3 regions of the Herbaspirillum sp. FG34 genome follow, and region 3 is predicted to be linked to each of the others. Evidence: predicted binding sites of a transcription regulator. Region 3 holds the regulator's gene; each other region holds the start of a gene.

Region 1 (10,172 bases), on a different contig from region 3:
CTCGATCCAGTGGTCCAGGTAGTCCAGCGGCAGACCGTAGAAACCGATCACCGCGAGGTTTTCCAGCAGCTTGGCATTGCTGTCGATGCGCAGGGCGAAGCCACCGGCGAGGTTGTCCTTGGCGGCCTTCAGTTCGGCAGCTGTTGGTCCTTCCTGGAGGAATTTGTCCAGCGTGGCGCGGGTCACGCGCAGGGCTTCGGCGGTCTGTTCCTTCTTGGTCTGCAGGCCGATCTGGAAGGGACCGGGCTGGGCCAGGGGCGAGAAATAACTGTAGACGCTGTAGCTCAGGCCACGCTTCTCGCGCACTTCATCGGTCAGGCGCGAGACGAAGCCGCCACCGCCCAGCACATAGTTGCCCACGGTCAGCGCGAAGAAATCATTGTCGCCGCGCTGGATGGCCGGCGCACCGATGAGGATGTGCGATTGCGAGGCCGGATGGGCGATACGCTGCTCCCCGCCCTTGGGCGCGGTCACCGGCGGCAGCGCCGGCAAGGCTGCACCTTGCGGCAGCTCGCGCGTGAGGGCGCTGGCAATGGCGCGCGCCTGCGCTTGGCTGATGTCGCCGATCAAGGCGATGACGGCGCGATTGGCCACATAGTGGGCGCGATGGAAAGCCAGCAGGTCCTCGCGGGTAATGGCTTGCAGGCTGGCTTCGCTGGCCTCGACGGCATAGGGATGACGACCGTAGGCCGCTGCCATGAAGGCTTTTTCGGCGATGGCTTCGGGCTTGGTCAGCTCTTCCTTGAGGTTGGCGATGGCCAGTGCGCGGTCACGCTCAAGACCGGCCTGCTGGAAAGCAGGATGGGCCAGCATGCGGCCCAGCAGGCCCAGTGCGGCATCACGTTCGGCGGGCGAGGACAGGGTGCGCAGGCTCACCCCCGCGCGGTCCTGCCCGGCGCCGCCCTGCTGCTGGGCGGCAACATCGGCAAAGCCGTCCAGGATCTGCGCTTCGCTCAGGGCAGGCGCGCCGTCGGCGGCCTCCACGCCGCGTGTCAGGCTGGCCACGGTCAGCTCGGCCAGGCCGGCCTTGTCGGCGGGATCGCGGCGCTGGCCGGCATCGAACTGCACGCTCACATCCAGCATGGGGATGGCGTGGTTGGCCACGAACAGCACGCGCGCGCCGTCAGGCTGGGTCCAGGACTGGATGGCCAGGGCTGCCGAGGCGGGCGCGCTGGCCAACAGGGCCAGCGGGAGCAAGAGGAGAGAGAAGGTTTTTTTCATGGAAGAGGACAATCGAAAGCGAGGCTGCATGCGTGCTGTCATGCGGCCTGGTCAGGGGCCGGCTGGCCGGCGATCCAATCGAGGATGGGTTGCCACTGGTCGAGATCGCGCTGCACGCGAGAGGGTGCGATATCCCACAGGGTCAGGCCGTGGGCGGCCAGTTGCACATAGTTCTGGGTGTCACGCAGATGGCCCAGCACCGGCAGCTTCAGCCCCTCGATGAAACGTTGCAGCTGCTCGGCCGAACGGGTACGGGCATCGACGCGCATGCCGACGATGCCGACCTCGATCTCGCCCTCGCGCACCGCCTTTTCAGCGGCGAGGCGGCGCAGGAAATCCTGCGTGGCCAGGATGTCGAAGATCGAGGGCTGCAACGGTACCAGGATCTTGTCGGCCAGCTTGAGGGTATCGTTCAGACGCCAGCCATGCAGCCCGGCGGGCGTGTCCAGCACCACGTGGGTGCTGCCCTTGGGGGGCTTGGCAACGTAGTCCTCGTTGATGTCCCAGGTACTGATGGGGCGTGCCTGTTCCGGACGGATCGACAGCCAGGCACGCGAGGATTGCTGGCGGTCGATGTCGCCCAGCATGACGGCATGGCCAAGACTGGCGAAATAACCGGCCAGGTTGGTGGCCAGGGTGGTCTTGCCTACGCCTCCCTTGGGATTGGCGACGACGATGACGGGCATGGTTTTCTCCGTAAAGAACAGAAGCCGATCGATCAGGAAGAACTCAGCGACTTGGGTACACCATTAAGCTGGCGTTAATGCCATTCAATACAGCATTGAGCCCGGCTTAATGGTGCAAAAAACGTCAATCCTCAATGCAGCAGGCCCGGCGGCGGCGCGGCGGGCTTCTTGCCGTCCAGCGGCAGGGGCACCAGCGTGGCGACGGTGAGCGTATCGTCCTTGAAGTATTTTTGTGCAACCGCCTGCACCTGGGCCGCGGTCACGCTTTTCAAGCGGTCGATGATGCGGTCGATGTTCTTCTGGCCCAGGCCGGTGGTTTCCATCATGCCGATCTCCATGGCCTGGCCGAAGACGGAATCGCGCTTGTAGACCTGGGAGGCGATCAGTTGCGTCTTCACGCGCTGCAGTTCCTGTTCGGACACGCCTTCACTGGCGATGCGCTGGACCTCGGCGCGCAGCAGGCCCTCGAGCTGTTCGGTGGTCACGCCATTGGCCGGGCTGCCTTCCAGCGTGAACAGCACCGGGCCGCGCGCCACGCCGCTGTAGCTGGCGCCCACTGCGGTGGCCTGGCTGGCGGTGCGCACCAGGTTGGCCGTCAGGCGGGCATTGTCATAGCCATCCAGCACGGCGGAGAGCACATCGAGGGCGTAGGCGTCCTGGTCGGCTTCCACATGGCGCAGTGCCGGGACCTTCCAGGCCATCACCACATACGGATTCTCGGCCGGGGCCTTGACGGTGACGCGACGCAGGCCCAGCTGCTCGGGCTCGTTCTGCGGCTTGCCGCGGGGCAAGGGGTGAGAAGGAATCTTGCCGAAATATTTTTTGGCCAGGGCCAGCACACGCTGGGCATCGACATCACCGGCCACGACCAGCGTGGCATTGTTGGGGGCATACCACTGGCGGTACCAGCTGGCGATATCCTGCACGCGCATGTGCTGCAGGTCGTCCATCCAGCCGATGACCGGATGGTGATAGGGATGGGCGGTCCAGGCGGCGGCGTTCAGGGCTTCGTTGAGCAGGCCCATGGGCTGGTCATCGGTGCGCCAGCGGCGCTCTTCCATGATGACGCGGATTTCCTTGGCGAATTCATTGGCGTCGAACTGCAGGTTGGCCATGCGGTCGGCTTCCAGGGCCATTACCTTTTCCAGGTGGCTCTTTTCGATCTGCTGGAAGTAAGCGGTGAAGTCATTGGCGGTGAAGGCGTTTTCCTGCCCGCCCAGTTCGGCCACCAGACGGCTGAATTCGCCGACCTTGTGGTGCTTCGTGCCCTTGAACATCATGTGTTCCAGCGCGTGCGATACACCCGTGGTGCCATTGAGTTCATCGATGCTGCCAACCTTGTACCAGACCATCTGCACCGCCGTGGGCGCGCGCCGGTCTTCCTTGACGACCACCTTCATGCCATTGGCCAGCACGAACTCTTGCGCCGGCGCGGCCCGCACCTGCGTCGCCGTGGTGGCGAGCAGGCTCAACAGGGCGGTGGCCAGGAGGGCTCGGATCTTCAATTTCATGGGCTGTGCTCTGATAAAATGCTGGATTCATTGACCCTGGCGGCCATGCGCGGGGCTTGTGGAAGGGCAATTGTAACCTGTCCACTGCGGTTGTCAGGGCAGCCACGCGCCTGCCGTCCCGCCCTGCCCCGCCCCGGCCGCAGCTACCATCCAGCCTATCCGCCATCCGATGTTCAGTTTCTTCAAGAGAAAACCCAAACCGGAAGCGCAACCCGCGCTGCCGCCCGAGGCCCAGGCCGAGCCCGCACCCGCGCCGCAACCGGTCGTGCCCCCTCCCGTCACGGCTGCCCCTGTCATCCCCCCTGTCGTTACGGCCCCTGTCGTGGCGCCCGAACCCGCGCCGCAAGCGCTGGCCGCGCCAGAGCCTGTTGTGCAAGAGCAGGCCGAGGAAGTCGAGATCGTGGCCGCTCCGGAGCCTGCCCCTGAGGCCAAGCGCTCCTGGCTGTCGCGCCTCAAGGCGGGGCTATCCAAGACGTCGAGCAATCTGACCACGCTGTTCGTGGGTGCGCGCATTGATGAAGATTTGTACGAAGAGCTGGAATCGGCCCTGCTGATGTCGGACGCCGGGGTCGAGGCCACCCGCTGGCTGCTGGACGAACTGAAGAAAAAGGTCAAAAACGAGCGCCTGACCGAAGCCGCCCAGGTGCGTACCGCCTTGCGCGCCCTGCTCATCGACCTGCTGCAACCCCTGCAGCGGCCGCTGGTGCTGGGTCGCGAGAAGCCGCTGGTGATGATGATTGCCGGTGTCAACGGCGCCGGCAAGACCACCACCATCGGCAAGCTGGCGCTGCACCTGCAGGCGCATGGTCAGTCGGTATTGCTGGCCGCCGGCGACACCTTCCGCGCCGCCGCCCGCGAGCAGCTGGCGGTCTGGGGCGAGCGCAACAACGTCCAGGTGATCGCCCAGGAATCCGGCGATCCGGCCGCCGTGGCCTATGACTCGGTGCACTCGGCACAAGCGCGCGGCACCCATGTGGTGATGGTCGACACCGCTGGTCGCCTGCCCACGCAACTGCACCTGATGGATGAACTCAAGAAGATCAAACGGGTCATTGCCAAGGCGATGAACTCGGCGCCGCACGAAGTGCTGCTGGTCATCGACGGCAATACCGGCCAGAACGCCCTGGCCCAGGTCAAGGCCTTCGATGATGCGCTGGGGCTGACCGGCCTGGTGGTGACCAAGCTGGATGGCACGGCCAAGGGCGGCATCCTGGCCGCCATCGCCAAGACCCGCCCGGTGCCGCTGTATTTCATCGGCGTGGGCGAGCAGATCGAAGATCTGCAGGCCTTCAACGCCACCGAATTCGTCGATGCCCTCCTGAGTTGAACCGATGATTGAATTTACCCGGGTTTCCAAGCAATACGCGCGCGAGGTCTATGCCCTGCGCGACATTACGTTGTCGGTGAAGAAGGGCGAATTGATCTTCCTGGCCGGCCCTTCCGGCGCCGGCAAATCCACCCTGCTGAAGATGATCGCGGCCATCGAGCGGCCCACCTCGGGCAAGCTCACCGTCAGCGGGACCGACATCGTGGGGCTCAAGCCTTCCGGGCTGCCCTATCTGCGACGCAACCTGGGCCTGATCTTCCAGCAACAGAAACTGTTGCTGGACCGCAATCTGCTGGCCAACGTGATGCTGCCGCTGATCGTGACCGGTTCTTCCCGCCCGGACGCCGAAAAGCGCGCCCGCGCCGCGCTGGACAAGGTCGATCTGCTGGACAAGGCGCGCTGCGAACCGCTGGAGCTCTCCGGGGGCGAGCAGCAGCGGGTGGCCATTGCGCGCGCCATCGTCAACCGACCGCAGATCATCCTGGCCGACGAACCCACCGCCAACCTGGATCGCGCCAATGCCAACAAGGTGCTGGCGGCCTTGAAATCCTTCCACGGAGTGGGCGTGACCTGCCTGATTTCGACCCACGACGAGACTTTTCTCACCGGTGCCGACCGCATCGTCTATCTGGACCGTGGCCGCATCGTCGATGGCTGGCACAACGGCGTCGCCAATCCCGTGGAGGTATCGTCATGAACTGGCTCGGACAGCATCTTGCCGCCATCGCCGATGCGCTGCGCCACCTGCTGCGCTCGCCCGGCAATTTCGTGCTCAACGTGCTGGTGGTCTCGATTGCGCTGGCGCTGCCCTTTGCGGGCCTGTCGGCCCTGGAAAATGTGCGGCCGATCTCGGACCAGATGTCGGTGGAGCCGGAGATCAGCCTCTTCATGAAGCCCGATGCCAGCCGCGAGGCTGCCCTGGCGGTGGGCAAGACCATCAGTCAGGTGTTGAAGGACAGCAATACCAACGGCAAGGTCGAGTTCATCCCGCGCGAGAAGGCGTTCGATGCCTTGAAGAGCAAGACCGGGCTGGCCGACGTGCTCAACACGCTGGGCAGCAATCCGCTACCGGACGGCTATGTGGTGCGCCTGCCGGGCTTCGAGAACGCCATGAATGCCACCCGCGTGGATGACATTGCCCAGCAGCTGAAGAAGCAGCCGGGCGTGGATACCGTGCAGATCGATTCCGAATGGGTCAAGCGGCTGGCGGCGCTGCTGCGCATCCTGCGGCTGGTACTGCTGTTCCTGGGGATGACGCTGGGTGCGGTGGTGGTGGCGGTGGTGTTCAACACCATCCGTCTGCAGGTGATGACGCAGCGCGACGAAATCGAGGTCTCGCGCTTGTTCGGGGCGACCAATTCCTTCATCTATCGTCCGTTCTACTACACCGGCGCCTTGCTGGGTCTGTGTGCGGGTCTGGTGGCGCTGGGGCTGGTGGTGGCGGCGCAGCAGCCGCTCAATGCAGCCATTCTGGACTTTGCCCACCTCTATGCCTCGGAATTCCAGCTGGCCCTGCCCAGCCCCATGGCCATCGGCCTGCTGCTGGCCGCCAGCGGCTTGCTGGGCTTGTTCGGGGCGATGCTGTCGGTACGCAGGCAGTTGGCCAGGAAGGCTTGAGGTGCAAGGGCTCTCGTTGCACCGATCAGAAGAAATAACGCGTGATGTCACGTCGGACGCGAGACAGGGTACGCTTGCCCTTGGTCATGCGATGCTTGCCATGGCCGGGCGGTGTTGCACTGTCCAGCACTAGCCGATAGGTGCCGGCACCGCCGGCGCAACGACGATAGATCGCCAGTGCCTGCCGGTCGAGCAAGGCCTGCAATGACCACCAGTGGTCGCTCTTGCGCAAGTGCAGAGAGATCACCGGGTCGATCCAGCCGGCAAACCAGAACAGGTTATCGACGAGTAGACGCAGGCTGTTGACGGTTTGCCTGGGCCGACGCGGGATAAGACCCAGGACGCCAAAACGGTCGAATTCAGGAATCGTCCAGATGGCGTCGTGGTGCCCGATGCGGTTGCGTACGTCGCGTATCCGCTTGAGCAGAGCGACCACCCGCTTCCTGAACGCAGCACTGTCATAGGGGAAAGCCTGCGTATCTGGCGCATGCGGAAAGACTGCCGCCAGGATCGCCGCCTGCAACCCTGCTGGCTGCGCGTGATGCGCGAGCGCGCCGATGAGCACCTCCCAGAATCCAAAGGGCAATGTCGCCACCACGTCATCCGGGGTGACGACATGGGCAGATGGTTTCCTGCCTTTGACTTTGTCGATCGCACAGACCACATCATCACGGGATCTCGAACTCAGTTTGTGCACCGGCGGCAGCATCGGAGGAGCGGCGGGATTGACGGCGTGCGCCGGATTCGGTCTGGGCATCATCCAGCCAAAGGAATCGCGCGCGCCGTAATGACGCGACAACGCACCGTGCACGGCATTGCGCAGCGATACCTCGACATCGGCCAGCAGCGGCAACATGCCAGCGGCAACCGCCTGGGTCCAGGCATAACATCCGAGCGTATCGCCGTGCGAAGTCGTGAGGAAGAAGCGCTGGAGAGTGGACAAGCGAGCTGCAGTGAGGTGTTTCAGCATGCCGTGAGCCGGTTGAAAGTGAAGTGCGTCGGGTGCTATACTCGCCGCCATAGAGACAGGGGTTTTCCAGGCAATTGGTCGTGCCCCTGTAAATTGAGGACAAAGCCCGCTGTTGCGGGCTTTGGACTTTCTGGCGAGAAATTCTATCGGGCCAGCCCATCGCCAACAATAAACTTGCCCTCCCCGCGTCTTCTAAACAGCAGCAAGCTCGTCAGATGACGAGCTGCCATCGGGCCAATGCCCGTTCCTGTCGTCCTGGCAGGTCTGCCGCGTCCGTTTGTCTTCATCTTGCGCGCTGCAAAAAAGTGTTACAAGTTTCTGGCCTCCTTTTGACCCCGATCGCAACTTTTGTCGCCCAAAGGCGACTAATATAAAGGGAATGGAATGCAATGATTGGCTGAAAAGCAATAGGATTGCACTATTGACCCATCACCATCATGCTATTAGCACTCCGGGGTGACGAGTGCTAGAATACCTTATCGAATTGCTCCAGTTTTCGTGGAGCACTGCATCAAACAGTACCGGCCCGCGTGGCCGCACCAGGGAAGTCGGGAACATCGCCCCTGGTCACCGAAGCCTCTGCTTCCTACCGTTTCAACCGTTTCCGCAAAGGAACCAAGGAGAATCCATGAAATCTGCGTCTGCACAAACTGCACTCATGCCTGCCGAGTCCAATGCACTCGCGCTGGGTTTTTCCGGCAGCCTGGGCAACATCGACGCGTACATCTCGGCAGTGAACCGCCTGCCCATGCTGACCCACGAGGAAGAGGTCAAGCTGGCGCGTGACCTGCGTGAAAAGAACGACCTGGGCGCGGCCCAGAAAATGGTGTTGTCACACCTGCGTCTGGTGGTGTCGATCGCCCGAGGCTATCTGGGCTACGGCCTGCCGCATGCCGACCTGATCCAGGAAGGCAACATCGGCCTGATGAAGGCCGTCAAGCGCTTCGACCCGGCCCAGAACGTGCGCCTGGTGTCCTATGCCATGCACTGGATCAAGGCCGAGATCCACGAGTACATCCTGAAGAACTGGCGTCTGGTGAAGGTCGCCACCACCAAGGCCCAGCGCAAGCTGTTCTTCAACCTGCGCAGCCACAAGGAAGGTCTGGACGCGATGACCCCGGCCCAGGTGGAGGCCCTGGCCAAGACCCTGGACGTCAAGCGCGAGGAAGTCATCGAGATGGAAACCCGTCTCTCCGGTCGCGATATCGCCTTGGAGTCGCCCACCGATGACGACGATGACAAGTTCGCGCCCATCGCCTACCTGTCCTCCGACAATTCGGAACCGACCCGCGTGATCGAGGCCAAGCAGTACGACCGCCTGCAGTCCGAAGGCCTGGAAGCCGCCCTGTCCAAGCTGGATGACCGCTCGCGCCGTATCGTCGAAGCCCGCTGGCTGGCCAATGACGATGGCTCGGGTGCGACCCTGCATGAGCTGGCCGACGAGTTCGGCGTCTCGGCCGAACGTATCCGCCAGATCGAGGCAGTGGCGCTGAAGAAGATGAAGACCGCGCTGCAGGCTTACTCCTGATCGATTCTTCGATTCTTCAGACCGGTTCAGCAGCACCAACAAGAAAGGCGCCCTCGGGCGCCTTTCTTTTCATCCAAACGATTTATATCGTTTATCTCTTTTTTATCCCTTTTTTATCCCTTTTCCCGCAGCATCACGAGAGCAGCAGCTTGATGTCATGCGCCAGCGTCTGCGGACCCTGGCCGTGCTTGACGAACAGCCGGATATGGCCCTGCGGATCGAAGACGTAGCTGCCGGCGGTGTGGTCCATGGTATAGCTGCCCGGCTGCTTGCCCGGCACCTTCTGGTAGAACACCTTGAATTCCTTGGCCACCTTCTCGGTCTGTTGCAGGTCACCACGCAGTCCGAGGAAGCGCTTGTCGAAGGCAGGCACGTATTGCGCCAGTACTTCCTGGGTATCGCGCTCGGGGTCAACGGTGACGAACAGGACCTGCACGCGGTCCGCATCCGGACCCAGTTCCTTCATCACGTTGGACATCTCCACCATGGTGGTCGGACAGACGTCCGGACATTGGGTATAGCCGAAGAACATCACCACCACCTTGCCCTTGAAATCGGCCAGGGTGCGCGGCTTGCCGGTGTGGTCGGTGAGCGCGAAATCGCGCGCATAGTCCAGCCCGGTGACATCGGTATTGTTGAACTTCAGTTCAGGTTTGGAGGGCCCGCAAGCCGCCAGCAGCGTCGCGCAAGCGGCCAGCAGCAGCGCCGAGAAGAATCTTTTCATGAGGTCAGAAACTGCGGAACAGGAAGTAATGGTCCACCAGCAACACCGCAAACAGGATGGACAGATAGATGATGGAATAGGCAAAGGCCTTGCGCGCGATCAGGTCGGTGTAGTGACGGTAGATCTGCCACGAGTACCAAAAGAAGATCGCCCCCAGCACAATGGCCGAGCCCAGGTAGATCAGCCCGCTCATGCCGATGGCAAAGGGCAGCATGCTCACCGCCAGCAGTGCGATGGTGTACATGAGGATATGCAGCTTGGTCACCTCCATGCCATGCGTGATGGGCAGCATCGGCAGGCCGGACTTGGCGTAGTCGTCGCGGCGGTACATAGCCAGCGCCCAGAAATGCGGCGGGGTCCAGATGAAGATGATCATCACCAGCACCCAGGCCTGCATCGGCACGTCATTGGCCATGGCCGCCCAGCCCAGCGCGGGCGGCATGGCACCGGCCAGGCCGCCGATGACGATGTTCTGCGAGGTCGCCGGTTTCAAGATGATGGTGTAGATGATGGCGTAGCCGACGAAGGTGGCGAAGGTCAGCCACATGGTCAGCGGATTGACCAGGTTGTACAGCACCCACATGCCCA
Region 2 (10,172 bases), on a different contig from region 3:
CAACCTGGGCGCCAAGTATGACCTGTCCAAGCGCACCAGCACCTATGCCGTCGTACGCAACCTGCGTTCGTCCGACATGTACAGCGTCGGCCTGGGCAAGGAACGCGTCCCTGGTCTGGACCGCAGCCAGACCGGCATCAACGCCGGCCTGATCCACAGCTTCTAAGATCTGGCACTGCATCCGGGCTCGTGGGAGCCCGATGTTTGGCCCGCATCCGCAAGGATGCGGGTTTTTTTTATACCTCGTTGCGGCACGACACATGGTGCCGGCGCAGTGTGCGCTGAGCGGCTTTCCTGACAGCGCGGGTACGCAAGGGCCCTGGCATCGTTTTGGTGATGGCGCAAGGGAGCCGGTCCGAGCGCAGGGCAAGAAAAAACCCGCATCATTGCTGATGCGGGTTTTTCACTTGCAGCACAGGCCATGCAGCGCATGGCCCGCAGCCGGAAGGCCAATTACATCATGCCGTCCATGCCGCCCATGCCGCCCATACCACCCATGCCGCCAGGCATGCCGGCCGGCTTGTCTTCTGCCACTTCGGCCACCAGGGCGTCGGTGGTCAGGATCAGGCTGGCCACGGAGGCAGCGTTCTGCAGGGCCGAACGGGTCACCTTGGCCGGATCCAGCACGCCCAGTTCCACCAGGTCACCGTAGGTGCCGTTGGAAGCGTTGTAGCCGAAGTTGCCCGAACCTTCCAGCACCTTGTTCACCACCACCGACGGCTCGTCGCCGGCGTTGAAGACGATCTGGCGCAGCGGTTCTTCGATGGCGCGCAGCACGATCTTGATACCGGCTTCCTGGTCAGGATTGTCGCCCTTCAGATCCTTGACGTTGGCGCGAGCGCGCAGCAGGGCCACGCCACCGCCAGGCACGACGCCTTCTTCAACAGCAGCGCGGGTAGCGTGCAGGGCGTCTTCGACGCGGGCCTTCTTTTCCTTCATTTCGACTTCGGTGGCAGCGCCAACCTTGATCAGTGCAACACCGCCAGCCAGCTTGGCCACGCGCTCTTGCAGCTTTTCACGGTCGTAGTCGGAGGTGGCTTCGCCGATCTGGGTGCGGATCATTGCCACGCGTGCTTCGATGCCAGCGGCTTCGCCGTTGCCGTCGATGATGGTGGTGTTTTCCTTGCCGATTTCAACGCGCTTGGCTTGGCCCAGTTCAGCCAGGGTAGCCTTTTCCAGGGTCAGGCCGACTTCTTCGGCGATCACTTGGCCGCCGGTCAGGATGGCGATGTCTTCCAGCATGGCCTTGCGGCGGTCGCCGAAGCCAGGAGCCTTGACGGCAGCAGTCTTCAGGATGCCACGGATGTTGTTGACCACCAGGGTAGCCAGGGCTTCGCCTTCGACGTCTTCAGCCACGATCAGCAGCGGACGGCCAGCCTTGGCGACTTGTTCCAGCACCGGCAGCAGGTCACGGATGTTGGAGATCTTCTTGTCGAACAGCAGGATGAAGGGATTGTCCAGGGCGACGATCTGCTTCTCTTGGTTGTTGATGAAGTACGGCGACAGGTAGCCGCGGTCGAACTGCATACCTTCGACGATGTCCAGTTCGTTTTCCAGCGACTTGCCGTCTTCGACGGTGATGACGCCTTCCTTGCCGACCTTTTCCATGGCCTTGGCGATGATGTCGCCGATGTCCGCGTCGGAGTTGGCCGAGATCGAGCCGACTTGAGCGATTTCCTTGGAGGTGGTGGTGGGCTTGGCCAGGTTCTTCACTTCGCCGACGATGGCGGTGACAGCCTTGTCGATACCGCGCTTCAGGTCGGTCGGGTTGAAGCCGGCGGCGACGTACTTGAAGCCTTCGCGCACGATGGCTTGCGCCAGCACGGTGGCGGTGGTGGTACCGTCACCGGCGTTGTCGGAGGTCTTGGAAGCGACTTCCTTGACCAGCTGGGCACCCATGTTTTCCAGCTTGTCCTTCAGTTCGATTTCCTTGGCGACGGAAACGCCGTCCTTGGTCACGGTCGGGGCGCCGAAGCTGCGCTCGAGCACGACGTTGCGGCCCTTGGGACCCAGGGTGACCTTGACTGCATTGGCCAGGATGTTGACGCCGTTGACGACCTTGGCGCGTGCTTCATCGCCGAAAATAACTTGCTTTGCTGCCATGTTGGATTCTCCAGAAATTCGGTTCAGTTCATATAGCCTGGCGCGCGACTGAAATTTCAGGGGCGCCGGCTGCTGTCTTGCTGCCGCAGGCCTTCAGATTTTCTCTATCTATATAGAAGGAAAAGGAAGGCCGGATGCCGAATTACTTCTCGACGACGGCGAACAGGTCTTCTTCGCGCATGACCAGCAGTTCCTGGCCATCGACCTTCACGGCCTGGCCGGAGTACTTGCCGAACAGAACGCGGTCGCCGACCTTCACGGCCAGTTGACGGACCTTGCCATCTTCCAGGATCTTGCCGTTGCCGACGGCCAGGACTTCGCCTTGGTCCGGCTTTTCGGTCGCTGCGTCAGGCAGAACGATACCGGAAGCAGTCTTGGTTTCCTGGTCGAGGCGCTTGACGATAACGCGATCGTGCAAAGGGCGAAGATTCATGAGAACTCCTTAATTTTCAATAAGTTAGCATTGATTGCGGCGTAGCCTGCAACGGTTTTCTTCCAAATGCAGCAAACCTCACCGCAAGAAAAAGGGGATTGCGTCCGGCGGTGCTGTTAGCACTCTGCCGTGACGAGTGCTAAGTATAGGGATGGGGCGGGGAATTTTCAAGGCGTCGATGGCCATGCCGGACGTTTTCCGCTGCCGCAGGGCGCTCCGGAGCTCAAAGAAATTCGAGGCTTAATCAGAATAATTATCAAACGCCCCGAAAAATGCGCACGACTTAATACGAATCATTACTATTCCGCCTCCTTTCGGGTGTCTGCCCGAAAGATTCCCTTTTTCAACAAGAAACAAGAAATAAACGGCGGAGGTTCGCCAATATTTTTATTGGACCGAAATGTTATGAAGACTAGTCAGGCCACTTTGCTTTTTGCGCACGATCTACGCATCGCCACCTCAACCCTCGTCTCGCTGGCCATGCTCGGCTGGCCACTGGCAAGCCTGGCACAGCAGCCGGCCGCGGCCCAGGTGCAGTCCGGCCTGGAGCCCATCCAGGTCAGTGGCGACTGGCTCGGCACCGGTCTGGAGAGTAGCGTGAAGACCTATCCGGGGGCGCGCACCGTGGTCAAGAAGCAGGAGATCGACAGCACGGGCGCCATCAGCATCGGCGATGTGATGCGCCGCATCCCCGGCGTGCAGTCCAGCGACAACGCCGGCACGGCAGGCAGCGCCATCGCCCTCAACATTGGCGTGCGGGGACTGACCGGGCGCTTCTCGCCGCGCTCCACCATCCTGCTGGACGGCATTCCGATGGCGGTGGCGCCCTATGGACAGCCGCAACTGTCCTTCGCACCACTGAGTCTGAACAACATCGAATCCATCGACATCGTCCGCGGTGGCGGGGCCGTGCGCTTCGGGCCGCAGAACGTGGGTGGCGTCATCAACTTCAAGACGCGCTCCATCCCGGCAACCACTGGCATCTCCGGCGATGCCTCGGTGCGTTACAACAGTTACGGTCAGGGTGGGGGCAATACGCAGACCACGGCCTTCGCCGGCGGCCAAAACGACAACGGCATCGGCATGGCCTTTCTTTACTCGGGGCAGGATGGCCGCGGATGGCGCGACAAGAGTGACGAGCACCTCAATGATTTTGCGCTGAAGATGCGTTACGCCCTCTCGCCGAGCGCCGAACTCTACGCCAAGCTCAACTACTACGACGTGATGAGTCGCACGCCGGGCGGGCTGACCACGGCGCAGTACGCCGCCGATCCGTTCCAGAACACACGCCCGCGCGACAACTGGAGCGGCACCCGAAAAGGCTTCGACCTGGGTTACCTCAACACGATATCGGACCATCAGGAGTTCGAGATCCGTAGCTATTTCAACCAGGCCACCCGCCAAAGTACCTTGATCAATGCCGCCCGGGTGCAGCTCTCGCATCAACCGCGCAACTACGAAACCCTGGGCATCGAGCCACGCTATACGCATCGCCTTGCCTGGGGCAGCGTCACGCACGATGTCACGGTCGGCTATCGCCATGTCCGCGAGCGTGGCGACGACAACCTCCATAACGAGTCAGTGCGCACCGGCGCACTGAGCGGATTTGCCCAGTTCCGCAACAGTACCGATGCCCACGCCGGCTATATCGACGACAAGATCGCCTTCGGCCAGTGGCGCATCACCCCGGGTCTGCGCTTCGAGCACGTCAGGTCGACCCGAGTTGACGTGAATAAAAAGGCATCCTACGAGACCGGCAGCAACAAGCCGCTGCCCTCCATCAATGTGGCCTACCTGCTGACCGGGCAACTGACCTTGTTCAGCAATTACAACACCTCCTTCGGCGTGGTGCAGAATTCGCAACTCAACACCATGTCCTCGGCCAATCCGCTCTCTCCGGAGCTGGCCAGGACAATGGAAGCGGGCGCGCGCTGGAAGAGTGCGCAGGCGTCTGCCGAAGCGACGCTGTTCCACCTCGATTTTGACAACCAGATCGTGTCCGTCCAGGGAACCAATCCCAGTGTCTTCCGCAACATCGGCAAGACCCGGCATGATGGCATCGAACTGGCAGCGGACTATACCTTTGACCAGCAAGGTCCGTTGCAGGGCTGGTCGGTCTTTGCCAACTACACCTACACCCGGGCCCTGCAGAAGTCGGGCAGCAACCCCGGCAAGGACCTGCCGTTCTATGCCCGTACGACCGATACGCTTGGCGCCCGCTTCAAGTCCGGCCCATGGGGTGTGAGCCTGTCGACGACGCACCAGAGCCGACAGTTCGCCGATGAAGCCAACACCCTGGCCGAAAGCACCGACGGCAGCCTCGGGGAAATCCCGGGTTTCCGCCTCTGGCATGCCCAGGCAAGCTGGAAGGTGCCAGGCAGGAAGGGGCTTGATGTCACCGCCGGCATCAACAACCTGACCGATCACCGCTACTTCACCCGTACCGTGGACGGCAATCCTGGCAAGCTGGTGGGCGCGCCGCGTACCTTGTACGTGCAGGGGCGTTACGCATTCTGATCAGCGCCTGCGAAAGACGCGTCGTGAACGGGCCGCCATGGAAGGTTCCTGATGGCGGCCCCTCACTGACGGGTGCGATCAGCGCATCAAGGCCGGAATTTGCGGCAAATGAATGAAAATTCTCATTTTGCAGGATCATTTGCGCATGGACTGAGGTTTCCGGGGTGGTCTGCCTGAGTTTCAAGTGCAGTTTTCTTCCGGTCGCCCACCCTTATTGGTGCGCTCCTTCGCATTTCGATTCAAAAAAGTGCATAAAACGTGCGATATGAATGAACAACCGCGTTGGCACGGAACTCGCTCTCCCAGCCGCACCATTACGGTGTATTCTGCCCGGCGGGGCGGTGTATCGGAGGAGCTGCCCCGCCTGGCCTGGCGCTTTGGCCGGGCCGCTTGCCTGCTGTGGCTCCGTCCCTTTTTAACCGGGGATGACCATGCGGAAAGCGCCCGAGTCGAGATGCTGCAAGGCATGGCTCGTTTTTTGCAGTAGCAGAGTCCGCAAGCAAGAACCGGTCAGCGACTGGGAGGCGCTGCGGCGCTTTCCGATCATGGCACCGTCCACATGGCGCTCAGGATCGGTCAGTGCACATAACAAATGGCACAACGAACTGCGTTTTCAATCTTTCATTGGAAGTAATAGGAGCAATTCATGCAAAAAATCAAAATGATTCCTGTCGCTACGGCACTGGTGGCAGCGTTCGCATTCGCAGGGGCTGCGCAAGCACAAGAAGTCATCAAGATCGGTCACGTCGCTCCCCTGACCGGTCCCAACGCGCACATCGGCAAGGACAACGAAAACGGCGCCCGCATGGCCGTGGACGAACTCAACGCCAAGGGTTTCATGATCGCCGGCAAGAAGGTCACCTTCCAGCTGGTGGCCCAGGATGACGCTTCCGATCCGAAGCAAGCCACCACCGTGGCTCAGGCCCTGGTCGATGCCAAGGTCAAGGGCGTGGTCGGTCACATGAACTCCGGCACCACCATCCCGGCTTCCAAGATCTACTATGACGCCGGCATCCCGCAGATCTCGCCGTCGGCCACCAACCCCAAGTACACCCAACAGGGCTTCAACACCGCCTTCCGCGTGGTGGCCAACGATGGTCAGCTTGGTGGCGTGCTGGGCCGCTATGCCGTCAATGAGCTCAAGGGCAAGAGCGTGGCCGTCATCGACGACCGCACCGCCTACGGTCAAGGCGTGGCCGAAGAATTCCGCAAGAGCGCAATGGCTGCCGGTGCCACCATCGTGGCAACCCAGTACACCACCGACAAGGCCACCGACTTCAACGCCATCCTGACCTCGGTCAAGTCCAAGAAGCCGGATCTGGTCTTCTTCGGCGGCATGGATGCCGTGGCCGGCCCGATGCTGCGCCAGATGGACCAGCTGGGTATCTCGGCCAAGTTCATGGGCGGTGACGGTATCTGCACCACCGAACTGCCGGCCCTGGCCGGTGCCGGCCTGAAGGACAGCGAAGTGGTCTGCGCCGAAGCCGGTGGCGTGACCGAAGCCGGCAAGAAGCCGCTGGAAGACTTCAAGGCAGCCTACAAGAAGAAGTTCAACCAGGACGTCGTGATCTACGCACCGTACACCTACGATGCGCTGATGACCCTGGCTGATGCCATGCAGCAGGCTGGCTCGTCGGATCCCAAGGTCTACCTGCCGTTCCTGGCCAAGATCCACCACAAGGGTGTGACCGGTGAAATCGCCTTCGACTCCAAGGGCGACATCCTCAACGGCACCCTGACCCTGTACACCTACAAGGGTGGCAAGCGTACCCTGCTGAGCGTGGTGAAGTAAGCAACAAGCTTCACATCCGGTTCCATGACGGAACCGGATGAAGCCGCTGTGACAAGCCCCGGCCCTGGTGCCGGGGCTTTTTGTTTCATATCGACCAAAAACCAGGCCGCCCCGTCAGCGCATTTCAAGATTATAATGAGACACGTTCTCATTCATTTTCTTGCGGTCATGGCCGACCTTGCATCTTCCCGTCATCAAGACATCGCTGGCATCTACACCGGGCATCACCGGTGGCTGCTGGGGTGGCTGCGCCGTCGCACCGACAATGCCGACCTGGCCGCCGACCTGGCCCAGGATACCTTCGTCAAGATGATGGTGGAGCGCCGCGACTTCACCCTCGATGAAGTCCGCGCGCTGCTGGCCACCATCGCCCGCGGCCTGATGATCGACCATTTCCGCCGCTGTGCGCTGGAAGCGGCCTTCCTGGAGATGCTTGCGCAGATGCCGCCCGAGCATCTGCCTTCGCCCGAAGCGCAACTGCTGGTGCTGGAAACCCTCAACGAAGTCGACGCCATGCTGGCCGCGCTCCCCCCCAAGGTGCGCAGTGCCTTCCTGCTGTCCCAGTTAGATGGCCTGGGCTATGCCGAGATCGCGACCCGTCTGCAGGTCTCGCTCAGTTCGGTGCAGCAATACATGAGGCGCGCCTTCACCGCCTGTTACCGCCTGCAGTATGGCCGCTGACATCAGCCCGCCGAGCGAGGACATCGTCATGGCCGCCATCGACTGGATGGTCAGACTGCAATCGGGCAGCGCCACCGACCACGACCAGCAAGCCTGCCGCCGCTGGCGGGCTCAATGCCCGCAGCACGAGCTGGCCTGGCAGCGCCTGCAGTGCCTCAGCGAACGGATCGCCACGCTGCCCGCGACCCTGGCCCACGGCAGCATCGGCGCCAGTCCTGCCCGTACCCGCCACAACCGCCGCTTCGCCCTCAAGACCCTGTGCATGACGATCGGTGCCGGGCTGCTGGCCACCAGCGCTGCGCGCCTGGCGCCATGGCAGGCGTGGATGGCCGGGTACACTACCGGCACCGGTGAACGGCGCCGCGTGGTGCTGGCCGACGGCACCGTGCTGGAACTCAACAGCGCCACCGCCGTGGATGCGGATTACGACCAGCAGCGGCGCCTGCTGCACCTGTATCGCGGCGAAGTGCTCATCAGCACGGGACATGAACGTGATCGCCCCTATCGGCCCTTGCTGGTGCAGACCCGACTGGGCCAGGCGCGCGCGCTGGGCACGCGCTTCCAGTTGCGTGATGCGCAGGAGGGCATGCGCCTGGCTGTTTATGAGGGCGCGGTGGAATTCCGTGCTCATGATGAGCACGCGGCGGTACGCGTGGACGCCGGGCAACAGGGGCTGTTCGATGCGCAAGGACTGGTCGGCGGTCTCGCCCCGGCCAATGAGCAGGCCAGCGCCTGGATCGAAGGCGTCATCATCGCCGATCACATGCCCCTGGGCCAACTCGTGGCCGAGCTGGAGCGCAGCCTGCCTGGCAGGCTGCGCTGCGATCCTGCGGTCGCCAGCCTGCCGATCTCAGGCGTGTTTCCGCTCGACCAGCCCGCCCGCATCCTGGCCGCGATCGCCCGGACCTTGCCGGTGCGGGTCGATTCCTTCACGGACTACTGGATCACCTTGCGACCACGGGATGCCACCTGATGCAGGCATTGGCGTAAATCATTTTCATTTTTTTCTGCAGGTTTTTGGATCTCGTTCGGTTTACCAGAGAGCAAGTCCTCTTCAGCTAATCACCCAACGAGATCCATGACCATCCGAACCTGCTTCCCCTCGCGTCCGACCTTGTCCCGACTGGCGATACTGGCCGCTTTGGCCAGCCCCATGGCGGCTGTTCAGGCGCAAGCCACCGACACCCAACGCCAGAGCTACGACATCCCCGCCGGGCCGTTGGACCCGAGCCTCAACAGTTTCGCCCGCCGTGCCGGCGTGCTGCTGTCCTTCGATCCGGCCCTCACGCGCGAGCGCCAGAGCAAGGGGCTCTCCGGCCGCTATACCGTGGCCGAAGGCTTTGCCGCGCTGCTGGCCGGCACGCCCCTGCAAGCCATCCGCAATGCCGATGGCAGCTACACCGTGATGGCCCCCGCAGGCATCACCGGCAGCAATGCCAATGCCGTCCTGCCCACCGTCACCATCACCGAAAGCGCCGACCCCACCGCGCCCTATGCCGGTGGCCTGGTGGCGCGTGGCGGCAGCCTGGGCGTGCTGGGCACGGCCAGCGTCATGGACACGCCCTTCAGCACCACCAACTACACCTCGCAAGGTATCGAGGATGTGCAGGCGCGCGCCATCGGTGACGTCATCACCAACGATGCCTCGGTGCGCAACACCAATGGCAATGGCGGTTTCGGCGACAGCTACCAGATTCGCGGTTTCACCATGTCGGCCAATGACGTGGCCTTCAACGGACTCTACGGCATGGTGCCGCTTACACGCATGCCCATTTCCATGGTCGAGCGCATCGAAGTACTCAAAGGGCCGGGAACGCTGATGTATGGCATGGGGCCGGCCGGCGGGGTCGGCGGGGCGGTCAACCTGATCCCCAAGCGGGCACATGAAGATCCGGTCTCCAGCGTCACGGCCACCTATCTCTCCAATTCGCAGTTCGGCGTGAAGGCCGACCTCGGACGTCGCTTCGGCGAGCAGCAGGAGTGGGGCATCCGCGTCAATGCCCTCTATGCCGATGGCAATACCGGCCTGTCCGGCAGCAATCAGCAGCAGAGCATGGGCTCGGTCGGGCTCGACTACAACGGTGGCCGTGTGCGCTGGAGCCTGGATGCGTATACCCAGCATGAAGACGCGCGCAACTTCCGCCCGCAATTCAGCGTCAGCAGCCTGGTCATGCCGGAAGCGCCCTCGGGCAAGACCAACCTCTACCCGGGCACCACCCTGCAATCGGACGACAAGGCCGTGACCACGCGCCTGGAATACGACATCAACGACCAGCTCACCGCCTACGGTGCCGTGGGCTATCACGAGGCCAGCTCCTACCAGAGCTTTCCCAGCGCCACCATCCTCAATGCAGCCGGTGATACGGGGACTCTCTCCAATGGCTATTACGACCAGAAGGTGGTCTCCACCTCCGCCGATGTGGGCCTGCGCGCGCGCCTGAACACCGGTGGCATCAAGCACACCGTGATGCTGGGCGCAAACATGCTGGACCAGCAGACCGATTATTTCTACCTCTCCGAAAGCAGCAGCGTCACCTCCAACCTGTATCGCCCGGTGGCGCTGGCCGCCATTACCGGTGCGCGCGGCCAGCCCACGCCGCAAAGCCAGGTACGCCTGACCAGCCTTGCCCTGACCGATACGCTGTC
Region 3 (10,172 bases):
CTGGACGAACCGCTGACCGCTCTGGACGCCAAGCTGCGCGAAGCCGTGCGCAGCGATCTCAACAAGCTGCTGCGCGGTCTTGGCATCACCGCCATCTACGTCACCCACGATCAGGGCGAGGCCATGGCGCTGGGAGACCGCATCGTGGTCATGGAACGTGGCAGGATCTCGCAGATCGGCACGCCGCGTGAAATCTACTATCATCCGGCTAATGACTTCGTGGCCGATTTCATCGGTGCGATGAATCGCGTGCAAGGTATCGTTTCAGGAGATAGATTGTTGTTGCCCAGCGGAAGCCTGCCGCTGCTGGAGCAGATCGATGCGGCACAACAAGGGCAGCAGGCCTGCGCGTTGTTCCGTCCCGAAGATGTCGAGGTAGTGGATGTCACCGAAGCCGATGCCCAGTGCGTGCGCGGCAAGTTGCTCAACATCTTTTTCCTCGGCGACCGCAGCCGTTTTGAAATCGAGATCGGTACCGAGCGTCCCGTCATCGCAGAGACCAGCCGCCGTGGCTGGTGGGAGGCCGGGCAGCAGATCGCTATTCGCGTGCCCGCCGAGGCACTGGTGAAACTGGCGCCGCGCGCCGAGAAGGAGACCGCATGATCCTGGGTCAGATTTCCGACCTGCACATCAAGACCGATGGCAAGAAATCCTATCGCGTGGTGGATACCGCCGAGGCCTTGCGTCGCTGCGTGCGGCAGGTCAATGCACTGAAGCAGAAGCCGGATGTGCTGGTCATCACCGGCGATCTGGTGGACTTTGGCAAGCCCGCCGAATATGCCTGCCTGCGTCAATTGCTGGCGCCGCTGACCATGCCCTATTACCTGTTGCCGGGCAACCATGACGAGCGCCGTGCGCTGCGTGCCGCGTTTGCCGACCATGCCTACCTGCAGCAGGGGGGCGAGCGCATCGAGTATGTGATCGAGCAGTATCCGGTGCGCATCATTGCGCTCGATACCGTGATCCCGCGTGCCAGCGGTGGCGAACTGGCTGCCTCCAGCCTGCTGTGGCTGGATGAGGTGCTGGCGCAGCAGCCGCAGCGTCCGACCGTGATTGCCATGCACCACCCGCCCTTTACCACCGGCATCGGACACATGGATGACATGGGGCTGGTCAATCCGCAGGCGCTCGAAGCGGTAGTACGCAAGCATCCGCAGGTCGAGCGTATCCTGTGCGGGCACCTGCATCGCTCCATCCAGCGCCGCTTTGGCGGGACGCTGGCGACGACTTGTCCGGGGGTGTCGCATCAGGTGCAACTGGATCTGGATGCACAGGCACCGTCCTGCTTCGTGATGGAGCCGCCGGGTTTCCAGTTGCACTGGTGGGATGCGGCGGCGGGGAGTCTGGTCAGCCATACGGCCTTCATCGGGGAATTCGATGGGCCGTATCCGTTTTATGATGGGGATGAGTTGATCGATTGATCTGTGCAATAGATCAATCGGGGCCGCCGCAGCGATGGCGGCGATGAATGGAAGTAGGGGATATCACTTCCAGACCAGCGCAATCACCGGCGGCTCGCCATAATCCTCGCAACGGTCATTGATGGCCGTGCAGCAGAATTCCACATCTTCCACCAGCGCCGGCAGGCGCTGGTGCAGGTCGGCGCTGTGGCTGATCTCGATGGTCAGCACTTCCTTGGGTTTGAGCCTGAACTTGCACATGCCGTCGTCATCGCGCAGATAGGACAGGCAATCGACCCAGGCATCCATGCTGCGGCCATAGAAATCCGGGAAGCCGAAGGCTTGCGCGCTTTCGGTGTGGAAGCTCTCCCAGTCGGTGATGCGGTCGCCCGCCAGTTGTACGGTGGCCATGCCTGCTCTCTTTCAGTTTGCTTTCTTCTCGCGCTTGCCGCCGTCCTTGGGATCGGTGACGAAGCCCAGCTTGGTCAGCCCCGCACCCTGCGCGGCTGACATCACTTCGGCGATCATTTCATAACGGGTCGACTTGTCGGCGCGCAACTGCAGCTCGGGCTGCGGTTTTTTGGCCGCGGCAGCCGCCAGGCGCGCATCCATGTCCGCTTCGCTGACCGGCTGGTCGTCCCAGTACAGCTTGCCGGCGGCATCGATGCCCAGGGTGATGGTCTCCGGTTTTTCCGGGGCCGGGCTGGACTGCGCGGTGGGCAGGTCCAGCTTCAGGGCGTGGGTGAACATGGGCGCGGTGATGATGAAGATCACCAGCAGCACCAGCATCACGTCCACCATCGGGGTGACGTTGATGTCGGCCATCGGGCCCGAGTTGTGGTTGTCGTTGAATCCGCCGAAACTCATGATGGACTCCTCTCGAAGGTCGTGTCGAAGAAATTATTTGCGCATGCCGCCGACGCGCTCGCCGGTGGTCAGGTACGCATGCAGGTCGTGCGCGAAGCCATCCAGTTCGGCCAGCACCACGCGATTGATGCGGGTGAAGGCGTTGTAGGCCAGCACGGCGGGGATGGCTACCAACAGGCCCAGCGCGGTCATGATCAGCGCCTCGCCCACGGGGCCGGCCACCTTGTCGATCTGCACCGTGCCGCTGGCCGAGACCGCCACCAGCGCATGATAGATACCCCAGACAGTGCCGAACAGACCGACGAAGGGGGCCGTGGAGCCGACCGAGGCCAGCAGGGTGAGGCCGCGTTCCAGGCGCGCCGAGACCCGGTTGATTTCGCGACGCAGGGTGCGCGTGATCAGTTCACCCGGATCGGTGGCGGCGTTGAGCGATGGCGTACCTTGCTGGCGGGTGCCGATGTCGGCGGCTTCGGCGGCGCGTTCGGCCATGGGGGTGTAGATCAGTTCGCTGTCCACGCGCTGCATGGCGGCGGTGGCATCGGCCAGGGTCGGTGCCTGCCAGAACTGTTCCAGCGCATTGCTGCCACGGCGGATGCGCCAGGCGGCCCAGGCCTTGGAGAGGATGTAGAACCAGCTGGCGATCGACATGAGCAACAGCAGATAGGCCACCGAGTGGGAAACGGCATCGCCTTGCGCCCAGTAGTGGGCAAATCCAATGTTCTGTTCCATGGTAGGTGCTTTCGGGAAAGACGCCGCGCTTGCGGCAGGGAGTCAATGACGGTGAAGTCCGGGGCAGTCGCTTGGAGCGGCCGGCCCCAAAAAAATTCGCTGCCGGACCTGGTGGGGCGCGGCAGCGTCGGGCATTTCCTGTGGTGGCGGGCCAGGCTTACTTGAAGCCCAGCACATCCTGCATGTCATACAGGCCGGTCTCTTTGTCGGCCAGGAAGCGCGCGGCGCGCAGGCTGCCCATGGCGTACGAGACGCGGCTGGACGACTTGTGCGAAATCTCGATGCGCTCGCCGATGCCGGCAAACAGCACCGTGTGATCGCCAATGATGTCGCCGCCGCGCACGGTGGCAAAGCCGATGGAGGACGGATCGCGTTCACCGGTGACGCCTTCGCGGGCGTAGACGGCGACGTCATCGAGCTTCTTGCCCAGCGCATCGGCGATGACTTCGCCCATCTTCAGCGCCGTGCCGGAAGGCGCATCGACCTTGTGGCGGTGATGGGCTTCGATGATCTCGATGTCGTAGCCGTGCGAGAAATTCTTGGCCGCCAGTTCCAGCAACTTCATGGTGACGTTGACGCCCACGCTCATGTTGGGGGCGGCCATGATGGCGGTGCGCTTGGCGAATTCGGCGATGGCCGCTTTGCCTTCGGCTTCGAAGCCGGTGGTGCCGATGACGACCTTCACGCCATGGGCGGCGCAGTATTCGAGGTGCTTGAGGGTGCCTTCCGGACGGGTGAAGTCGATCAGTACGTCAGCCCCGGCCAGGCCGCGTGCCAGGTCCGATTCAATGATCACGCCCGTGGTTTTGCCCAGGAACAGGCCGGCATCGGTGCCGATGGCCGCTGAGGTGGGCGTATCGAGGGCGCCGGAGAGCTTGAGATCCTCGGCGTTGAGGATGGCTTCGATCAGCATGCGGCCCATGCGCCCGGAGGCGCCGGTCACCGCGATATTCAATGCAGTCATGTGAAACTCGGAAGAAGGAAGTGCAGGAGACAGGGCTTACTTGTTGGTGGCCGAGGAAGGCGCCACCGGCGAGGCCGGCTTGATCTCGCTCTCATCCTTGGGTTTGTCAGTGAAGCTGGCCTTGGAACCGACCTTGGCATCGGTGATCAGGGTCAGGTATTCACTTTCGGTGGGCAGGTTCTGGCCGCCTTCGACGTGATCCAGCAGGTCATCCTTGAAGAACACCGAGACGCGGCTGGTCATGATCTCGCCATTGCCCTTGGCCAGGCGGAAGTCGTAATCCCAGCGGTTGCTGTGGAACATGTCGGTCAGCAACGGCGTACCCAGCACGAAGCGCACCTGGTCGCGGGTCAGGCCCGGGCGCAGTTGCGCCACCATTTCCTTGGAGACGAAGTTGCCCTGCTGGATGTCGATGCGATAGGGCTTGAGGAAGCCGAACAGGCTGTTGCTCTTGCCGGTCACCTTCACGCCCGAGGTATCGGTGGGCGCCGCCTGTTCCGGCGCCTTGGTCGAGGAACAGCCGGCCAGCGTGACGGCCAGTGCGGCCAACAGGCCGAGGGCAGCGGTGTGATGACGGGACTTCATTCGGGAAAGCATGCGCATAAAGATTTCAACCGGGTTGAGCCATGAGCCTAAAGCACTATATGATAAGCTAGAACTTACTTCTTAAATAGGCATGAGTGCGTTCCGGGTGTAAAAGGGCGTTCCCCACCGCCCCGCCGGAACGGTCCGCCAGGTCTTCCCAGTGGACCGCCGCGCCTGTTCGAGACCAGTAAACCCCGGGAACCCACTCTACCATGCCGAACAATCCATCCGAACTGAAGGCCAGCGGCCTGAAGGCGACCCTGCCGCGCCTGAAGATCCTTGAGATCTTCCAGAACACTTCGGTGCGCCACCTCAGCGCCGAAGACGTCTACAAACAATTGCTCTCCGACAACCTGGACGTGGGTCTGGCCACCGTGTACCGTGTGCTGACCCAGTTCGAGCAGGCCGGCCTGCTCCAGCGCAATCACTTCGAAACCGGCAAGGCCGTCTTCGAACTCAACGAAGGCTCGCACCACGATCACCTGGTCTGCCTGGATTGCGGCAAGGTCGAGGAATTCTTCGACGCCGAGATCGAAAAGCGCCAGATCAAGATTGCCCAGGAGCATGGTTTCGAGATCGCCGACCACGCCCTGGCCCTCTACGGTCATTGCAAAAACTGCAAGAAAGTGAAGAAATAAGCCCGCCATCGCTTCCTGGCTCGATTTGAGCAAGGCAGCGTGAAGCAAAATGCAAAAAGCCACGTGTGGTCGCACGTGGCTTTTTTGCGTTCTGGCGGGATGGTTGTGCTGGCCGGGCTCAGTGCTGGCTCAGCGCGCTGGAGAGCAGTTTGGCGGTGATGTCGACGATGGGAATGACCCTTTCATATGCCATGCGGGTCGGCCCGATCACGCCCAGGGTGCCGACGATGCGGCCGTTGACCTCGTAGGGCGCGGTGACGATGCTCATGTCGTCCATCGGTACCAGCTGGGATTCGCCGCCGATGAAGATCTGTACGCCGGTGGCCTTGCTGGAGACATCCAGCAGCTGCAACAGCCCGGTCTTCTGTTCGAACATGTCGAAGAGGCGGCGCAGCGAATTCATGTTGGAGGACAGGTCGGTCACCGACAGCAGGTTGCGCTCGCCGGAGATGACCACGCTGTTGTCTGCCTCTTCGCTCATGGCGTCGCTGCCGGCTTCGACGGCGGCCTGCATGAGCGTGGTCATGTCGTCGCGCAGCTGGCGCAGCTCGCCCTGCAGATGCACACGCACCTGGTCGAAGCTTTGGCCGGCGTAATGCTGGTTGATGTAGTTGGCGGCCTGGGTCAATTGGCTGGGGGTGTAATCGACCTCGGTCAAGAGCATGCGGTTCTGCACATCGCCACCCTGGTCGACGATGACCAGCAGGATGCGCTTTTCCGACAGCCGCAGAAATTCGATCTGCTGGAACGCCGATTCGCGCTTGGGAGTCATTACCACACCGGCGAACTGCGACAGCGAGGACAGCACCTGGGCCGCATTGGTGATGATCTTCTGGGACGAGCCGCTGTGCTGCAGGCGCGACTGCAGGCGGCCTTCGAGGGCGCTTTCGTCGATGGCCTCGACGGTGAGCAGGGTATCGACGAACATGCGATAGCCGCGCGGCGTGGGCACACGCCCGGCCGAGGTGTGCGGGCTGGCGACGAAGCCCATCTCTTCGAGATCGGCCATGATGTTGCGGATGGTCGCCGGGGACAGTTCCAGACCGGACAGTTTCGACAGGGCGCGCGAGCCCACAGGCTGGCCGTCGGCGATGTACCGTTCGACCAGGGCCTTCAAAAGTGTGCGGGCGCGGTTATCGAGTTGCATGGGGCATATTCTAGCGGCATATCCGCCAAATGTGACGGCGACTCCGTCCTGGGGGACATTGTACGAAGAATCAGGCCTGCGTTTGCAGCCAGTCATGCAGCTCATGCAGGTCGCGGCAGATGGCGTCCGGCGTGATGCCTGCCGGCAGCGTGCGCTCAAAACGGTTCATCCACACCGCCCGCAGGCCGGCCTGCTGTGCGCCCTGTACGTCCAGCAGCGGGTCGTCGCCCACGTAGACAGTGGCCGCCGGGGCAACCTGCAACGCTTCGCAGGCGGCATGGAAGATGGCCGGGTCGGGCTTGGCGCGGCCGAAGCGGTGCGCGGCAATCGAGACGCCGAAGTGACCGGCCAGGCCGATGCGATCCAGGTCGGCAAAGCCGTTGGAGACCGAGCCCAGCGTCAGCCGTCCCCTCATGCGCAGCAGCGCCGGTTCCACGTCATCGAACAGCGCCACCGTGCTGCGCGCCTCGGAGAATACGGCCATGGCCGGGTCGACCAGCGCCAGGTCCACGTCATGCTCGCGGAAGACCTCGGACAGCGCCGTATGGCGCAGCTTCCAGAGGTCGATGCGATACATGGGATCGGTCTTCATCAAGGCCATGCGGCGTTCGCGCAGGCTGGCAATCGTATGGGCCGCCACCACGGCGGGCGCATGCTCGCGCAGCCAGTCGTAGAGCAGGCCTTCGGCGCGTACCAGCACCGGTTCGATGGCCCACAGGGTATCGTCGAGATCGAACAGCACCGCCTCAATGGAGGAGGGCGCAGGCGAGGAGGGCAGGGGGGAAGCGCTTGGTTTCATTACAATGTCATCTCAAATTATGGTCTAATCCGCAGCATGTGGCCCATCAAATTACCCGTTCAGGCAGCCGTACCCAAAACCGTCGCCATCGTCGGCAAGTTCCAGGCCGTCGGCATCGCGCAGATCTTGTCGGACATCGCCGTGTTCCTGGAGTCGCATGGCCACACCGTGGTCTTCGAGTCCGAGACCGCCGAGAACATCGCCCTGCAAGGCTATGACAGCCTGACGCCCGAGCAGATCGGACAGCAGGCCGACGTGGCCATCGTGGTCGGCGGCGACGGCACCATGCTCGGCATTGCGCGCCAATTGGCTCCGTACAACGTACCGCTGATCGGCATCAACCAGGGGCGGCTCGGCTTCATCACCGATATTGCCCAGGACCGCATGATACCGGCTCTGGCCGACATGCTGGAAGGCAAGGTCGAAGCCGAGTCGCGTTCGCTGCTGGAAGCAAGGGTCTACCGCGAGGGTAGCGAGATCTTCCGCGCGCTGGCTCTGAACGACGTGGTGGTGGCGCGTGGCTCCACCTCCGGCATGGTCGAGCTGCGGGTGGAGGTCGATGGCCGCTTCATGTACAACCAGCGTTCCGATGGTCTCATCGTGGCCACGCCCACGGGTTCCACGGCCTATGCCCTGTCGGCCGGCGGACCGATTCTGCATCCCAGTCTGCATGGCATCGTGATGGTGCCGATTTCACCGCATTCGCTGTCCAACCGTCCCATCACCCTGTCGGATTCCTGCGAGATCGTCATCCAGGTTGTGGCCGGACGCGAGGTCAGCGCCAACTTCGACATGCAGTCGCTCACCAGCGTGCTGCATGGCGACCGCATCGTGATCCGCCGCTCGGCGCACAAGATCACCTTCCTGCATCCCGAGGGCTGGAGCTATTTCGACACCCTGCGCGAGAAGCTGCACTGGAATGAATACCCGTCGATAGAAGGCCGTTTACAATAAGCGCGCCATTGTCCCGGCCGGCGTGTGCCGGTCTGCATGGCACCCCTGGCCTGTTCGTCCAACCCGCTGCGAGACCACCATGCTGCGTACCTTAACGATTCGCGACTTCGTGATTGTCGATGCCATCGAGCTCGAATTCGCGCGCGGATTTTCCGTCTTCACCGGCGAAACCGGCGCCGGCAAATCCATCCTCATCGATGCCCTGGCGCTGGCCATGGGCGGACGGGGCGACCCCAGCGTGGTGCGCGAGGGGGCGGCCAAGGCAGACGTGAGCGCCGACTTCACCGCCACGCCGGAAGTCATGGCCTGGCTGGACGAACACGAATTCACCGGCGAGCACGACGGCGTGCTGCTGCGCCGGGTAATCGACAATGCCGGCCGCAGCAAGGCCTACATCAATGGCAGCGCCGCCACCGCCGCGCAATTGCGCGAAGTCGGCGAGATGCTGGTGGATATCCACGGCCAGCATGCGCACCAGTCGCTGATGAAGGCCGATGCCCAGCGCCAGTTGCTGGACAGCCAGGCCGGTCTGCTGGAACCTGCGCGCGAAGTGGCCACCGCCTACAAGACCTGGCGCGCCCTGGCGCGTCAGCGTGAACAGTTCGAACAGGATGCGCGCAATGTCTTGCTGGAGCGTGAACGCCTGGAGTGGCAGGTGGCCGAGCTGCACAAGCTGGCCGTCAAGCCCGGCGAATGGGCCGACATCAGCACCGAGCACAGCCGTCTCTCACATGCCGCTGCGCTCATCGGCGGCGCGCAGGAAGCGCTGGGGGTGATCTCGGAATCGGAGTCCCCCATCCTCTCGCAGCTGTCCTCGATCACGCAGAAGCTGAGCAAGCTGGTCGATGTCGATACCGCCCTGAAGCCCGTGCTCGATGCCCTGGAACCGGCGCAGATCCAGTTGCAGGAAGCGGTCTATGCCCTCAATGATTACCTGGGCCGGGTCGAACTTGATCCGGCACGGTTGCAGGCAGTGGAAGAGCGCCTCGAAGCCATCCATTCGACCGCCCGCAAATTCCACGTCCAGCCCGATGAATTGCCCGAGGAACACCGCAAGCTCTCCGAACAATTGAAGCAACTGGCCGACGCCAGCGATCTCGACGCCCTGCGTGCGCAGGAAGACAAGCTCAAGGACGCTTACCTTGCCCTGGCGCAGAAGCTCTCCGGGGCGCGCGCCAAGGCCGCTGCCGCGCTGGGCGAGGCGGTCACGGCGGCGATGCAGGATCTGTCGATGGCCGGCGGACGTTTCGAGATCGCGCTCAATGCCGTGGAGCCGGCCGCCTACGGACTGGAGCAGGTCGAATTCCTGGTGGCCGGTCACGCCGGCGTGGCACCGCGCGCACTGGCCAAGGTGGCCTCGGGCGGTGAGCTGGCGCGTATCTCGCTGGCCATCTCGGTCATCGCCTCGGCCGCCACTACGGTGCCGACCCTGATCTTCGATGAAGTCGACAGCGGCATCGGCGGCGCCGTGGCCGAAGTGGTCGGACGGCTCTTGAAGCGCCTGGGCCAGGAACGCCAGGTGTTGTGCGTGACCCACCTGCCGCAGGTGGCCAGCCAGGCCAACCAGCACTACCAGGTCAAGAAGCGCAGCGAAGGGGGCAAGACCCTCTCCGACATCGACGGGCTGGACGCCAAGGCGCGCGTGGAAGAAATCGCCCGCATGCTGGGCGGACTGGAAATCACGGCCACTACGCGCAAGCATGCGCGCGAGCTGTTGGCTTCCTGATCGCGGCTGCCCTCACAAGAACATCAAGAACATCAAGCTCAACGACCATGCCCTTCCGCAAAGAACCTCCCTACACTCATGGCAGCCCGGCCTCCACCGCCGTGGTGCTGGTCAACCTCGGTACACCCGACGCGCCCAACGCTGGCGCGCTGCGGCGCTATCTCAAGCAGTTCCTGTCGGATCCACGTGTGGTGGAAATCCCGCGGGCGGTGTGGTGGTTCATTCTCAACGGCATCATCCTGCCGTTCCGTTCGTCCAAGTCGGCCGAGAAATACGCCAGCATCTGGACCGAGGAAGGCTCTCCGTTGCGCGTGCATACCCAGGCCCAGGCTACGGCGCTGGGCGCGCAGCTGGCTGCGCGCG

The links. The regulator HrcA, encoded in region 3, represses chaperone genes, less so after heat shock. The targets are predictions, from matches to a motif close to TTAGCACTCNNNNNNNNNGAGTGCTAA.
Region 1: rpoH (RNA polymerase sigma factor RpoH) is a predicted target of HrcA. The motif match lies at 7,776-7,802, and genes of this name have one in related genera.
Region 2: groES (co-chaperone GroES) is a predicted target of HrcA. The motif match lies at 2,653-2,679, and genes of this name have one in related genera.

What each region holds. Positions count from the first base shown of each region.
Region 1 is NZ_JBMDJS010000010.1:73,908-84,079, reverse strand. Features, by position in the region: gene ACODSZ_RS14030 (M16 family metallopeptidase) at 1-1,221, opposite strand, end outside; gene ACODSZ_RS14025 (ParA family protein) at 1,260-1,907, opposite strand; gene ACODSZ_RS14020 (M16 family metallopeptidase) at 2,039-3,418, opposite strand; gene ftsY (signal recognition particle-docking protein FtsY) at 3,588-4,745, shown strand; gene ACODSZ_RS14010 (cell division ATP-binding protein FtsE) at 4,750-5,442, shown strand; gene ftsX (permease-like cell division protein FtsX) at 5,439-6,362, shown strand; gene ACODSZ_RS14000 (hypothetical protein) at 6,388-7,332, opposite strand; gene rpoH (RNA polymerase sigma factor RpoH) at 7,961-8,860, shown strand; gene ACODSZ_RS13990 (SCO family protein) at 8,994-9,584, opposite strand; gene cyoE (heme o synthase) at 9,589-10,172, opposite strand, start outside.
Region 2 is NZ_JBMDJS010000007.1:180,385-190,556, reverse strand. Features, by position in the region: gene ACODSZ_RS11440 (porin) at 1-166, shown strand, start outside; gene groL (chaperonin GroEL) at 454-2,103, opposite strand; gene groES (co-chaperone GroES) at 2,246-2,536, opposite strand; gene ACODSZ_RS11425 (TonB-dependent receptor family protein) at 2,942-5,053, shown strand; gene ACODSZ_RS11420 (branched-chain amino acid ABC transporter substrate-binding protein) at 5,700-6,845, shown strand; gene ACODSZ_RS11415 (sigma-70 family RNA polymerase sigma factor) at 7,014-7,526, shown strand; gene ACODSZ_RS11410 (FecR domain-containing protein) at 7,516-8,499, shown strand; gene ACODSZ_RS11405 (TonB-dependent receptor) at 8,605-10,172, shown strand, end outside.
Region 3 is NZ_JBMDJS010000005.1:106,706-116,877, forward strand. Features, by position in the region: gene ACODSZ_RS08410 (ABC transporter ATP-binding protein) at 1-603, shown strand, start outside; gene ACODSZ_RS08415 (phosphodiesterase) at 600-1,421, shown strand; gene ACODSZ_RS08420 (barstar family protein) at 1,485-1,811, opposite strand; gene ACODSZ_RS08425 (ExbD/TolR family protein) at 1,824-2,267, opposite strand; gene ACODSZ_RS08430 (MotA/TolQ/ExbB proton channel family protein) at 2,301-2,996, opposite strand; gene dapB (4-hydroxy-tetrahydrodipicolinate reductase) at 3,154-3,960, opposite strand; gene ACODSZ_RS08440 (outer membrane protein assembly factor BamE) at 3,997-4,545, opposite strand; gene fur (ferric iron uptake transcriptional regulator) at 4,758-5,183, shown strand; gene hrcA (heat-inducible transcriptional repressor HrcA) at 5,302-6,330, opposite strand; gene ACODSZ_RS08455 (HAD family hydrolase) at 6,401-7,129, opposite strand; gene ACODSZ_RS08460 (NAD kinase) at 7,166-8,083, shown strand; gene recN (DNA repair protein RecN) at 8,163-9,809, shown strand; gene hemH (ferrochelatase) at 9,857-10,172, shown strand, end outside.